3 regions of the Actinacidiphila sp. bgisy144 genome follow, and region 2 is predicted to be linked to each of the others. Evidence: riboswitches for the same ligand, from Rfam matches in the RefSeq annotation. Region 2 holds a riboswitch; each other region holds the start of a gene.
What was found. Region 2 has a riboswitch for cyclic di-AMP ahead of AC3EVP_RS16475 (C40 family peptidase). Riboswitches for the same ligand answer to the same signal wherever they lie in the genome.

Region 1: linked by a shared signal. The riboswitch ahead of AC3EVP_RS01545 (C40 family peptidase) and the one ahead of AC3EVP_RS16475 (C40 family peptidase) in region 2 are both predicted to bind cyclic di-AMP.
Region 3: linked by a shared signal. The riboswitch ahead of AC3EVP_RS11260 (M23 family metallopeptidase) and the one ahead of AC3EVP_RS16475 (C40 family peptidase) in region 2 are both predicted to bind cyclic di-AMP.

What each region holds. Positions count from the first base shown of each region.
Region 1 covers NZ_JBYIRM010000001.1:330,892-335,038, forward strand. The annotation lists gene pcrA (DNA helicase PcrA) at 1-437, opposite strand, end outside; gene AC3EVP_RS01540 (C40 family peptidase) at 750-1,874, shown strand; cyclic di-AMP (ydaO/yuaA leader) riboswitch at 2,063-2,215, shown strand; gene AC3EVP_RS01545 (C40 family peptidase) at 2,223-3,305, shown strand; gene AC3EVP_RS01550 (hypothetical protein) at 3,346-3,705, opposite strand; gene AC3EVP_RS01555 (transglutaminase-like domain-containing protein) at 4,073-4,147, opposite strand, start outside.
Region 2 covers NZ_JBYIRM010000012.1:152,258-156,404, forward strand. The annotation lists gene AC3EVP_RS16465 (ATP-dependent Clp protease proteolytic subunit) at 1-345, shown strand, start outside; gene AC3EVP_RS16470 (hypothetical protein) at 352-690, shown strand; cyclic di-AMP (ydaO/yuaA leader) riboswitch at 1,036-1,224, shown strand; gene AC3EVP_RS16475 (C40 family peptidase) at 1,228-1,725, shown strand; gene AC3EVP_RS16480 (ADP-ribosyltransferase) at 1,800-2,468, opposite strand; partial or broken gene AC3EVP_RS16485 (hypothetical protein) at 2,593-3,016, shown strand; gene AC3EVP_RS16490 (ATP-binding protein) at 3,026-3,454, opposite strand; gene AC3EVP_RS16495 (helix-turn-helix domain-containing protein) at 3,739-4,147, shown strand, end outside.
Region 3 covers NZ_JBYIRM010000007.1:220,728-224,874, reverse strand. The annotation lists gene AC3EVP_RS11270 (bifunctional nitrate reductase/sulfite reductase flavoprotein subunit alpha) at 1-499, opposite strand, end outside; gene AC3EVP_RS11265 (N-acetylmuramoyl-L-alanine amidase) at 834-1,460, opposite strand; cyclic di-AMP (ydaO/yuaA leader) riboswitch at 1,881-2,018, shown strand; gene AC3EVP_RS11260 (M23 family metallopeptidase) at 2,031-3,146, shown strand; gene AC3EVP_RS11255 (MBL fold metallo-hydrolase) at 3,360-4,147, opposite strand, start outside.

The sequences.
Region 1 (4,147 bases), on a different contig from region 2:
GCGCGCGGCCCGACCAGCTCCTCGACCCGCTCCTTCATCTCGCCCGCGGCCTTGTTGGTGAAGGTGATGGCGAGGATGGAGCCGGGGTGCACGTCGCGGGCGGCGAGCAGGTGGGCGATGCGGTGGGTGAGCACGCGGGTCTTGCCGGAGCCGGCGCCGGCGACGATGAGCAGCGGCCCGCCGTGGTGCTCCACGGCCGCCCGCTGCTGTTCGTTGAGCCCCGCGACGAGCTGCGCGGGGTCGAGCACGGGGCGCGGCGCGCCGTTGCGGTAGTGCGCGTCGTGTGCCGGCGGGTCGTCGTACCGCCCCTGGAACAGGTCGTGCGGGACCTCCTCGCCGCCGGGGCCGTCGTCCGGTGGCGGGGGCTGCTCGCTGTCGGCGGGCCCGTGGGCCGCGTCCAGACCGTCCAGGAAGCTGTCGTCAAAGAGGCTGCTCATCGCCTCCCGAGTCTAGGGCCGACCGCCGACAGCTCAGGCCGGTCCGCGGAAGTCGCCGCGCGGACTCCCCCGGCTCAGCCTCAGCGCGGCCCCACCACACCGCAGGCGCACAGCGAATGCAGGCCGTACGCACAGGAAACTCCTCGCCCGGGTAGCCCGCTCGCCACGCTGGGTGACGCCGACCAGGCTTCGGCAAAAGATTACGAAAAGGTATCGACCCTTATCGGACATCGCCCTTCCCAGCCGTGCCGGGCTTTGGCTAGCGTGCCGCACCAGCCGGAACCGGCAGCGTCCGAGAGGAGTCCGTCCGCCATGGCGACGCACCGTAAGGCCCGTACCGCGCTCCTGAGCACCCCCGGCCCGCGCGCGGCCGTGGGGATCACCACCGCCGCGCTGGCCACCGTCACGCTGCTCAGCGAGAGCGCGAGCGCCACCCCCGCGCCCGCGAAGCCCGCGCAGCCGTCGATCAGCGAGGTCAAGAAGCAGGTCGACGCCCTCAACCAGCAGGCGGAGGCGGCGACCCAGAAGTACGACCAGGCGCAGGAGCAGACCACCTCGCAGAACGCGAAGGTCAACAAGCTGCTCGCGCAGGTCGCCCAGAAGACGCAGAAGCTCAACGACTCGCGGCGCGTGCTGGGCGAGTTCGCGGCGGCGCAGTACCGCAGCGGCGGCGACATGAGCACCAGCCGCTACCTGCTGTCGGACAACCCGCAGGACCTCGCCGCCGAGATCCACCTCACGGACGTGATGGGCAAGCGCGAGCGGGCCGCGGTCGTCTCCTACCAGACCCAGCAGGTCGCCGTCACCCAGCAGCGGGTCGAGGCGGCCAAGAGCCTGGCCACGCTGACGGCCAAGCAGAGCGAGCTGAAGTCCGCCAAGCAGGAGGTGCAGACGAAGCTCGGCGCGGCGCAGAAGCTGCTCAACAGCCTCACCGCGCAGGAGAAGAAGCGGCTGGCGGAGCTCCAGGCGAAGCAGGAGGCCGAGGCGAAGAAGAAGGCGGAGCAGATCGCCGCCCAGGAGAAGGCGAAGCAGGCGCAGGCCGCGAAGGCCGCCGCCACCGCGTCCGCCACCACGTCCACGTCCACGTCCTCCTCGACGGCCGCCGAGCAGGCCATCGCCTTCGCCCGCAAGCAGCTCGGCAAGCCGTACGTGTGGGGCGCCACCGGCCCGGACTCGTACGACTGCTCGGGGTTGACCCAGGCCGCCTACAAGGCCGCGGGCGTCACCCTGCCGCGCACCACCTACGACCAGGTGAACGTGGGCACCCGGGTCTCGGAGTCCGACCTCCAACCCGGCGACCTGGTCTTCTTCGACGACGACGAGCACGTCGGGCTCTACATCGGCGGCGGCGAGATGATCCACGCCCCGCACACCGGCACCGTGGTGAAGATCGCGCCCATCACCGAGATGACCTTCTATGCGGCCGTCCGCCCGTAATAGGGGCGCGTCGGCCGTCTCGTCCGGGTCGCCACCGCATGACCCGGATGTCCGATCAGCAAGTCCGCAAAACCCAAGGTCACAGAGCGATTTCGGTCACATTGCGATCCAAACTCCCCGAGATCCGCTGAAGTTGACTACGGTAACCCGCTAGGTGGTCCGCCTCCCGTCGGCGAAGGTCCGGCAGCGCATCACCTCCGCCTAATCCGGCCGGCGCCGGAACCGGGGACCCAGAGCACTTTGGGGTGAATCGGGGCAGACGCGACCCGCGTCCGCACCGTAGGGCGACCTTCCCCGCCCGAACCCGTCAGCTAACCCGGTCGGCGGTCCACGGAAGGAGTCGCCTCCTTGGCGTCGCACCGCAAGCCGCGTACCCCGCTCCTCGCGTCGACCGGCACCCGGGCCGCCGTCGGTCTCACCACCGCGGCCATCGCATCGGTCACCCTCCTGAGCGAGACGGCGAGCGCGGCCCCCGCGAAGCCCTCGCAGCCGTCGATCAGCCAGGTCAAGAAGCAGGTCGACACGCTCAACCAGCAGGCCGAGGTCGCCACGCAGAAGTACGACCAGGCCAAGGAGCAGACGGCGACCCAGCGCGCCAAGACCAACCAACTGCTGGCCCAGGTCGCCGACAAGACCGAGCAGATGAACGAGTCCCGGCGCGTGCTGGGGCAGTTCGCCGCCGAGCAGTACCGCACCGGCGGCTTCGGTGCCACCACGCAGCTGCTCTTCTCCGACGACCCGGAGAGCTTCCTGTCGCAGAACCACCTGCTGGACCGGCTGACCGCCACGCAGGAGCAGGCGCTCCAGAAGTTCAAGATCCAGCAGGAGCAGGCGTCGGTCCAGCGCGCCCAGGCCACCGCGAGCCTGAAGAAGCTGACGTCCTCGCAGACCACGCTCGCCACGCAGAAGAAGAGCGTGCAGACGAAGCTGGCCGCCGCGCAGAAGCTGCTCAACAGCCTCACCGCGGAGCAGAAGAAGAAGCTCGCCGCGCTCCAGCAGCCGAAGACGACGACTTCCTCCTCGTCGTCGTCCTCCTCCTCGTCGTCCTCCAGCACCACCCCCACGTACACCGGCACCGCGACCGGCCGCGCCGCCACCGCGATCCAGTTCGCGCTGGCGCAGCAGGGCAAGCCGTACGTCTACGGGGCCACCGGCCCCGGTTCGTACGACTGCTCGGGCCTGACCCAGGCCGCCTACAAGGCCGCCGGGATCAGCCTCGGGCGCACCACCTGGGACCAGGCCAAGCAGGGCACCGCGGTCTCCGAGGCCGATCTGCGCCCGGGCGACCTGGTGTTCTTCTACTCCGGCCTCAGCCACGTCGGGATCTACATCGGCAACGGCAACATCGTGCACGCCCCGCACACGGGCGCCACGGTCGAGGTCGCCCCGCTGAGCTGGATGCCGTTCGCCACGGCCCGCCGCATCGTCTGACGCGCCCGGAGCCCGTTCATCCCCGTCTTCGTCGCGGTGCTCAGGTCCAGAGCACCGCGATGAAGATGTTGACGACGGTCAGGCCGCCGACCGCGCCGAACAGGGCCGTCTCCACCTTCTCGTCGTCGCGCTTGACGTAGACCAGCGCGAGGATCACCAGCAGCACGGCCAGCTTGACGCCGATCTTGACGTTGCTGATGTGCCGGTCGTCGGCGTGCGCCAGACCGACCAGGGCGACGCCGGTCACCAGCATCGTGCACGCGCCGTAGAGCATGCCGGGCACGAAGCGCGGCTCGGCGCGGCCGGGGCCCAGCACCTTGAGTTGGGTGAGGAAGCCGCCCAGCAGCGCCGCGATGCCGATGATGTGCAGCCCGACGAAGACATTGATGAGGGTGTCCATGCGCCGGACCCTACGGCGCGCATAGCAGCCGGCGGCGGGCGGGGTGCCCGATGGCGGGGTTCGGTCGCCGGGCGCCGGGATGCGGGCAGCGCGCCTGCCGGAACCGTGCCGCATCCGGTCGGCCGCGACGAATTGCGGGCAGTCCCGGACAGCGGGGCGGGGCGGGGCCGGGTGAAGGCTTAGCGTCGTCGGCAGGTGGTCGGTTCCCATCGCCGTCGGTCCGCCCGCGGCGCGGCCACCTCCGCCGAGCCCGGCGGCGCCGCGTCCCCCCGTGCGCGGTGCTGCCGGGCCTCCTCGACGAAGGAGCGGCGGCGCCCGGCCCGGCGCGGCTCGGCTCGGCTCGGCTCGACGCAGGGGGTGGTCCGGCTCAGCGCAGGGTGACCCGGCTGGGGCCGTTGAAGGGGGCCAGGGACAGCACGGTCGCCGGGGTGCGCAGGCCGTC
Region 2 (4,147 bases):
GCGGCGTCGGTGCTGCTGGCGGCGGGCGCCCCCGGCAAGCGGATGATCACACCGGGCGCCCGGGTCCTCATCCACCAGCCGTCCCTGGGCGACGTGGTGCAGGGCGACGTCTCGGACCTGGAGATCCAGGCGAAGGAGCTGCTGCGCACCCGGGAGCGGCTGGAGGCGCTGCTGGTGCGGCACACCGGGCAGCCGGCCGAGAAGGTGGCAGCGGACCTGGAGCGCGACACGATCTTCGACGCGCCGGCGGCGGTGGCGTACGGGCTGGTGGACGTGGTCACCACCAGCCGCAAGACCGGTACGGGCCCGGGCGCGGGCGGCGCGCGCGGCACCGGGGCGCGGTAGGCCGCCGTGTCGCCCGAACCTCCGCCGCTGCCCGCCCTCACCCGCTCCGAGGGCGAACTCGTCGACTGCTACCTCGAACTGGTCGACCTGCTGGGCCGGATCAACCCCTCGCGCACCACCGACACGTACACCGCGCTGCGGGCCGCGCAGGCGCTCGTCGGGCGGGCGGTGGCGCTGCGCGACGCGCTCACGGTGATGCACCTGCGCGGTGAGACCGCACTGCACCACGCCACGCTCGGGCGGGCGCTGCGGGTGCTGGACGGGGAGCGGCGGGCCGCGCGGGTCACGGTCGCCGCGGCCCCCGCCGCCGATCCGGGCGGCCCGGACGGTCCCGTCCGCCCCTGAGCGGGCGGTGCGCACCTCACGGCCTGTCACCGGGTTGCCCGACACGGCGGCTTCGCCCCGTCCACCCGTCGGCGTAGCGGGAACCGCCCTGGCAGAAGGCCGCGCGATTGCGCGTGTCGGCTGGACCACCCCGGCGCGCGGCACGGTCCGCCCAGTTCAGCCGGTACGGCGCCGGGGCGCGGACGGCGCCGGGGCGGCCCGCTTCACCCGCATGTACGCACAGTGACGAATGTCACACTCTGCGTTTCTGTCCCGGCGCGGCCGTGTCGTATGCGTAACGATCCGTGGTGACGACAAGCCCCCGCCGCCGTGGCGGGGCGGTCCGTGCGGATGCCCAGTCCTGCCGACGCGCGGATGCCAGGTCGACACGAGTGCAACGGCAGGAGCGGAGGACCCAGCACGACGGCCGCTTCGCGCCCGCCCTTCCCGGTGGTCGCGCAGCCGGCCTTGGGGTGAAGCCGCCGCATGCGGCCGGGCATCTTCGCCAGCCCGAACCCGACAGGTCATCCTTCGCAGGCTGATGACGAAGGGTTGCGCATGTGTACGCCCAACCGCAGCTGCTTCCGGCCGGCCGCTTCCCGGCTCTCCCGGCTCGGCGCCGCCTCCCTGCTCACCGCGGCCGCCGTCTCCGTCCCCGCGCTCCTGCCGGGCACCGCCCAGCGCGCGGACGCCGCCACGCTGGCCGCGAAAGCGCTCAGCATCGCCGCCTCGAAGAAGGGCGCGCCCTACCAGTGGGGCGCCACCGGGCCCTACCGCTTCGACTGCTCGGGGCTGACGCAGTACTCCTTCAAGCGCGCCGGCAAGAAGCTGCCGCGCACCGCCGCGGCGCAGTACAACCGCACCACCCACATCGCGGCGCACTCCCGCCGCGCCGGCGACCTCGTCTTCTTCCACACCGGCAGCTCGGGGGCGTCCGTCTACCACGTCGGTATCTACGCCGGCGCCGGGAACATCTGGCACGCACCCAAGACCGGCGCCAGCGTCCGCCTGGAGCACATCTGGTCCCGGGCCGTCTGGTACGGCCGCGTCACGTGACCCGCCCCGCCCGTACCAGCCCGGCGGGGCGGTACGGACGGGGCGGTAGTACGGGCCGGGGGGCAGCGCCCGGCTCAGCCCACCGGGACCAGCTCCGGGCCCTGCGGCTCGGGCGCGGGGACCAGCCGCCAGGGCACGTAGTACGGGTTGCGGACGCAGTCGGCGAGGATCTCGCTCTTGGTCGCCTTGTCCACCGGGCAGGCACCCACGATGAAGCGGCGGTCGATGCCGCCGGCGAAGGCCACTTCGTGCTGGCCGGCCCACTTGTGGGTGTCGCCGATCGTGGCGTTGACGTCGATCCCGCCGGGCGCGTCGACGTAGTAGTTGTAGGCCGACTTCCACTGCTTGTACAGGTCGTGGTCGTAGCTGGTGCTGACGAACGGCGAGGGCTGGTTGACCTCGACGTAGGCGGCCAGGTCGTACTGCCCGTCCTGCGGGGCCTTCGGGTGGAAGCCGTCGTGGAAGACGACGGCCGGCGCGCGCCCGTCGGCGCGGTACAGCTCCCCGCAGCTGGTGCGGTACGCCGGCGGGTCGGGCACGATGCGGTGCACGTCCACGCTGCGGTCGGCCGCGGCGTAGAGCGGGTCGTGGACGACCGGGCACAGCTCCGCCGCGGCCGCGGGTGCTTCGGGCGCCGCGCTCGGCGCGGCCGTCGCCGCCCCCGAGGAGGTCTGCGTGGCGAGCACCGCGGTCAGGGTCAACGCGCCGGCCGCGGCGAGCGACCGGACTCGGTTCATGATCATGCCCGTAGCCTGCCGCCCCGACCCCCGCCCCCGTCCGACCCTCACCCGTTCGTAGGCGCGCCCCCACCCCCCGAAGTTGACGCCCCCTCAACCCGACGTGCCGCCCCGCTGGGACAATGCGCGGATGCCCCGCCCCGCCGAACTCGCCCGCCTGCTCGCGGATGCCGCGCAGGGCCGCTTCCCGCCGCCGGACGGCATCGTGGCGTTCTGGCCGCAGCCCTCACCCCGGGACGCCGGAGTCATCGCGTTCACCGCGCACACCGTGGTCTTCGCCGACGCGGCCGTGCCCGCCGGCGCCCCGGCGGGCGGCTACCGCGGGGACCTCGGGGTGGGAGTCGGCTGTGGAGGTCGAACCGGGCGGGCGGGGGCGGGGGTTGGGGCGGGCGCTGGCGCTGGCCGCGCGCCATCTGGTGCCGGCCGGCGGGCCGGTGTGGGCGCAGATCGCGCCCGGTAACGCGGCGAGCCTGCGGGCCCATCTGGCCGCGGGGTTCGCCCCGGTCGGCGCCGAGGCGCTGCTGCTGCCCCGCGAGCGGCCGGCCGCTGGGTGAGGGGCGGGGTCAGGGGACGCGGACGGACCAGGGGAGGGTGAACCAGACGGTTTTGCCGCCGTCGCAGGTGGGGGTGATGCGCAGGCGGCCGCCGGACTCGGCGATGAGGTGGCGGACGATGGCCATGCCGCGGCCGTTGTCCTGCTGGACGGCGCCGGGCAGGCGCTGCGGCCAGCGCGGGTGGGAGTCGGTGACCCCGACGTGCAAGTGCTCGCCGCACTCCAGCCGGATGTCCACCGTGAAGTTGGGCGAAAGGCCCGAGGTGTGCAGCACCGCGTTGGTGGCGAGTTCGGAGACGGCCAGCCGTACGGAGTCCAGGGTCGGCGCGTCGGGCGGCAGCCCCCACTCGGCGAGCCGTGCGCACACGTAGGCCCGGGCCGCAGCGACCGACGCGGGGTCACTCGGCAGGGTGACGGATGCTTCCTGAAGGTCAGCCATGGTGACGCTGTTCCCTTTCCCGCCGGGTCCGGGCACCGGTCCGCACGGGATTCGTACGGCCAGGTCCGGATGCGGCTGATTCGCGCCAGAGTGTCATCCATCGTGCCGCCAATACGAGGCCGCGAGCACCTAATGCATATATCTGTCGCTCAAAACGGTGAACTCTGCTACGTGAGAACGCATTTGGTCGGCACACTGTCGTATCGCGCTGTTCGCGACGCACGGCACGCGTGCACGATGGCCACCGACGACCGCACGACTTCAGCCCAGGAGGCGCGAAACACATGGAACGAGTCCCGGCCGTACGCCGGCGCCGGCTCGGCGAGGAGCTGCGCCGACTGCGCGATCTGACCGGTCTGACCAGCGAGGAGGCCGCCCGGCTCGCCGGCTGGCACCAGTCCAAGGTCAGCCGGATCGAGACCGGCCGGAGCAGCGTCCGCCCCGAGGACGTCCAGGTGCTGCTGGACGTGTACGCGGTGCACGACCGCGACCTGCGCGACCTGCTGGGGACCCTGGCCGGCCGCGGCTACCAGCGCGGCTGGTGGCACGACTTCCGCGACGTCCTGCCCACGGAGTACCGGGACTTCATCACCCTGGAGACCGGCGCGTGCCGGGCCCGCTCGATGGAGAACAGCGTGGTGCCGGGCCTGCTCCAGACCCCCGCTTACGCCCGCGCGCTGACCCGAGACGTGA
Region 3 (4,147 bases), on a different contig from region 2:
GGTGGCAGTCGGCCATGTTGGAGCCGATCACCAGGAACACGTCGGCGTGCTCGAAGTCCCGGTAGGACCCGGGCGGCCCGTCGGCGCCCAGCGACAGCTTGTAGCCGCTGCCCGCGCTGGCCATGCACAGGCGGGAGTTGGACTCGATCTGGTTGGTGCGCACGAAGCCCTTGGCGAGCTTGTTCGCCAGGTACTGCGCCTCCAGGCTCATCTGGCCCGAGACGTAGAAGGCGACCGCGTCCGGGCCGTGCTCGTCGATGATCGCCCGCAGCCGCGCGGCGGTCTCCGCCACCGCGTCGGCGACCGGCACCGGGGCGGCCGGGCCGCCGCGCTCGGCCCGGACCAGGGCGGTGGTCAGCCGCCCGGGCGCGGCGAGCATGTCCGCGGTCGTGGCGCCCTTGGTGCACAGCCGGCCGAAGTTCGCCGGGTGCTCCTTGTCGCCGGAGACCTTGACCACGCCGCGCCGCCCGTCGGGCCCGGCGGCCACCTGGAGCACCATGCCGCAGCCCACCCCGCAGTACGCGCACACCGTACGCACCCGCCCGTCGCCCTCCGCCCGCTGCTCGGCGCCGGACAGGAGTTCCGGCCGGGGTCCGGACCGGGGCTCGGGCAGGGGTACGGACACGGGCGGGGGCGCGGGCACCGGCGCGGTCGCGGTGGCGGGCACGGTCGCGGGCACGCGGCTCCCCTCTCGGGTACGGCTGACCGTCGCACCGTACGAAAGGCCCGTTTCGCCGCGGTCACACCCGCGAAGCGCGGCCGGTTACGCCCCCTGCACAGCCCCGGGCGGCCGGGTGTGAGGGCGCGGGCGGGCCGCCGGTGCCCGCCGCGGCTCAGCCGCCGTTCACCAGGCGGATGTAGCGCACCCAGTCCCAGTTGGGCCCCGGGTCGGTGTGGTCGGTGCCCGGCACCTCGACATGGCCGATGATGTGCTGCCGGTCCTTGGGGATGCCGTACTTGTCACAGATCTCGGCGGTGAGCGCTGCGGAAGCGTGGTACATCGCGTCGGTGAACCAGGACGCGTCGTCGACCCAGCCCTCGTGCTCGATGCCGATGCTGCGGGTGTTGTACGACCAGTTGCCCGCGTGCCAGGCGACGTCGTGCTCCCGGACGCACTGGTCGATGGCGCCGTCGGCGGAGCGCACCACGTAGTGCGCGGTGGCGGCGTGGGCCGGGTCCTGGAAGAGGGTGATGGTGTCGGCGAAGGTCTCCTGGGTGACGTGGATGACGACCATGTCGATCGCATAGGTGGTGGGGCGGTTGGACGCCGTGTAGTTGGCGGTGCTGGCCGGTGCCCAGGTGGCGCCGGGGTAGTCGACGGCGCCGGCCGCGGCGGCCCGGCCGCTGCCGGTCCACAGCCCGCCCGCGAGCGCGGCACCGGCGGCGGTGCCGAGCGCGAGGCCGCCGCGGAGTAACGACCGGCGGGTGTGGGGGAGTCGGGGACTGCTGGGGCGTTCCATGGCGGGCTCCCTGAGAGGTCGCGAAGCGGTCGGGACGTTCGAAACGGTCGGGTCCATGACAAGTACCGGCCCGCCCATCCTGGGGTCCGGCGCCGCGACCTGCCAAGCGCTTCGCGCAATGGCAGAGGTCCATGCCACTGGCGGACCCGCCGCGCGGCCCCGCCCGGCCGCCTGCGCGCCGAGTTCGCCCACTCACACACCGTAGCCACCATGTCCCAGCCCTCTTCCCCGCACCGATAACGACTGATGCACGCTCACATCACTTCACGGCCACATCGACTGACCGATTTGCCTGCTCTCTCTATACCCTGACTGTTTTGTTCCTATGCCCAACTCTCTGATACGGCTTGGAAAACGACTCCGGCTCTATTAACGTTCGATAACGCAGCGCGGTCGTCACCGCCGCCGCCAGGACGGCGGACCGCGCGCTTGCCGAATCCCGTCCGCGGGAACCGGGGACCCGAGAAAATGGGGTGAATCGGGCAGTAGTCAGGCCCGTAGGAGACCTTCTTCCTCCGAACCCGTCAGCTAACCCGGTAGGCGAGAGGGAAGGAAAGGAGAGCGCCCGTCGTGGCGTCCGACCAGCTTGCCTACGCCCATGCCCGGCTCGACGGCGACCTCGCCGGCCAGGAGCGGGACGACTTCCACTTCCCCCGCCAGCGCGCCAACGCCGCCGCGGCGAACGGGACTTCCGCCGCGATGACCGCCCCGGCCCCCACCCCCGCGTTCGCGGCCTACGCCAGTGTCGGCGCCGCCGGGCTGGCCCCCGCGCCCGCCGCCGACTCCGCGGCGCGCCCCGCGCCGTACCCGCTGCCGGACGCCGCCCCGGCCGGTGCCCCGCTCGCCGGGATGCCCGTGTACGACCCGACCGTGCTGGCCGGCGCCGACTCGACGTCCATACTGCCGCGGCCGGTTGAGGAGCCGACCGCGGAGCCTGCCGTGGAGACCGTCCGCGACCCGGAGCCCGCCGCCGATGCGGAGCCCGCGACCGCTCCCGCCGCGTTCGTCGAGCCCGCCGAAGCCGCCGAAGCCGCCGAACCGGCCGCCCCCACCGACCCCGGCGCCGCCCTGTGCGCACGCCTCCTCGGCCAGGTCGCCGCCCAACGCGAGGCCGTCGCCCGCGTCGAGCGCGAGGCCGCAGAGCAGGCCGCGGCCGCGCAGGCCGCCCGGGAGGCCGCCGAGCGCAAGGTGCGCGAGCAGGTCGCCGCCGCGAAGGCGGCCGCCGAGGAGAAGGCCCGCGAGGAGGCCGCCGCGGCGGCCCGCGCCGAGGCCGAGCGGCTCGCCCGGCTCGCGGCCTCCTACATCAAGCCCGTCGCCTGCGCCACGCTCGGCGCCGCCTTCGGCGAGGCCGACCCGTGGGCCAACCTCCACAACGGGCAGGACTTCACCGCGCCGACCGGCACCCCCGTGCACGCCGTGCACGGCGGCGCCGTCACCTCCGCGGGCTGGGCCGGCAGCGACGGCTACCGGGTGGTCCTGACCCTCGACGACGGCACCGAACTGCGTTACTGCCACCTGTCGACCATGGTCGTCACCGACGGCCGGGTCACCACCGGCGACACCATCGGCCGGGTCGGCGCGACCGGCAACGTGCCCGCGCCGCACCTCCACCTGGAGGTCCGCCCGGACGGCGGCGCCCCCGTCGACCCGCTGCCCTGGCTGCGCGCCCACGACGTCACCATCTAGTACCGCCGGGCGACTTGGGCGCCCGGCCCCCGCACGGACGGCGCCCCGTCGTACGCCGTGCGCCGCTCCCGCACCCCTCTGACGACCCATCGCACCCCACCGCCCCGGCGGCCCTGGCGACCACCCCCCCGGCGCCGGGGCCGTCGGTCGTTCCGCGCGGACGAGCGGACGAGCGGCCGGGCCCGGGGCCGCGGAGGGGCGGCGCCGGGTCCGTCAGGCGACGGGCGAGGCGGCGGCGGTGGGGTCGGCCGTCGGGGCGTAGTGCGCGGCGAGGTCGACCAGCGGGATCAGGTCGGCCGGGGAGGAGTCCCCGTCCAGGACGCGGTACTCCACGGCCGTGAGGATCGCCAGCCGCTCGGTCAGGCCCCACCGCGGGTTGGTCTCCGCGGCTATGAGCTCGGCGGCGGTCTGCTCGACGGTCTGCCCGGCCGCGTGCCCGGCGTGGACGCGGTCGCGCACCCGCAGCAGGTAGTCCGCGTACGCGGAGACGTCCGCGGGCGTCATGACGGGGCCGTGGCCCGGCACGACCACGCGCGGGTCGCAGGCCAGGATGCGCTGCACCGCGCGGTGCACCTCGGTGAGCGGCCCGGCCCAGTGCACCGGGTGGTCCTCGCAGAAGATGACGTCGCCGGCGCAGACCACGCCCTCGCCGGGCAGGTTGACGATGAGGTCGCCGACCGTGTGCGCGGGCCCCACCTCGATCAACTCGACTGCCAATCCGCCGACTTCGAGGTCCAGCCGGCCGCTGAAGGTGCGGGTCGGCGGCACCGCCTCACTCACCCCGAAGTCGCCGTAGCGGGCGAAGTGCCGCTTCAGGTAGGCCCCGAGCGGCGTGGCCGGGTCGCAGTCCGCGACGAGCCGGGCGAGTTGGGCCGGGCTCGGCTCCTTGCACAGGTGGGCGGTGGTGGCCTCGGTGCTGATGACCTCGGCACCGGCCGCCGTGAACAGCCCGTTGCCGTAGGAGTGGTCGCCGTTGCCGTGGGTGTTGACGACAGTGGTGA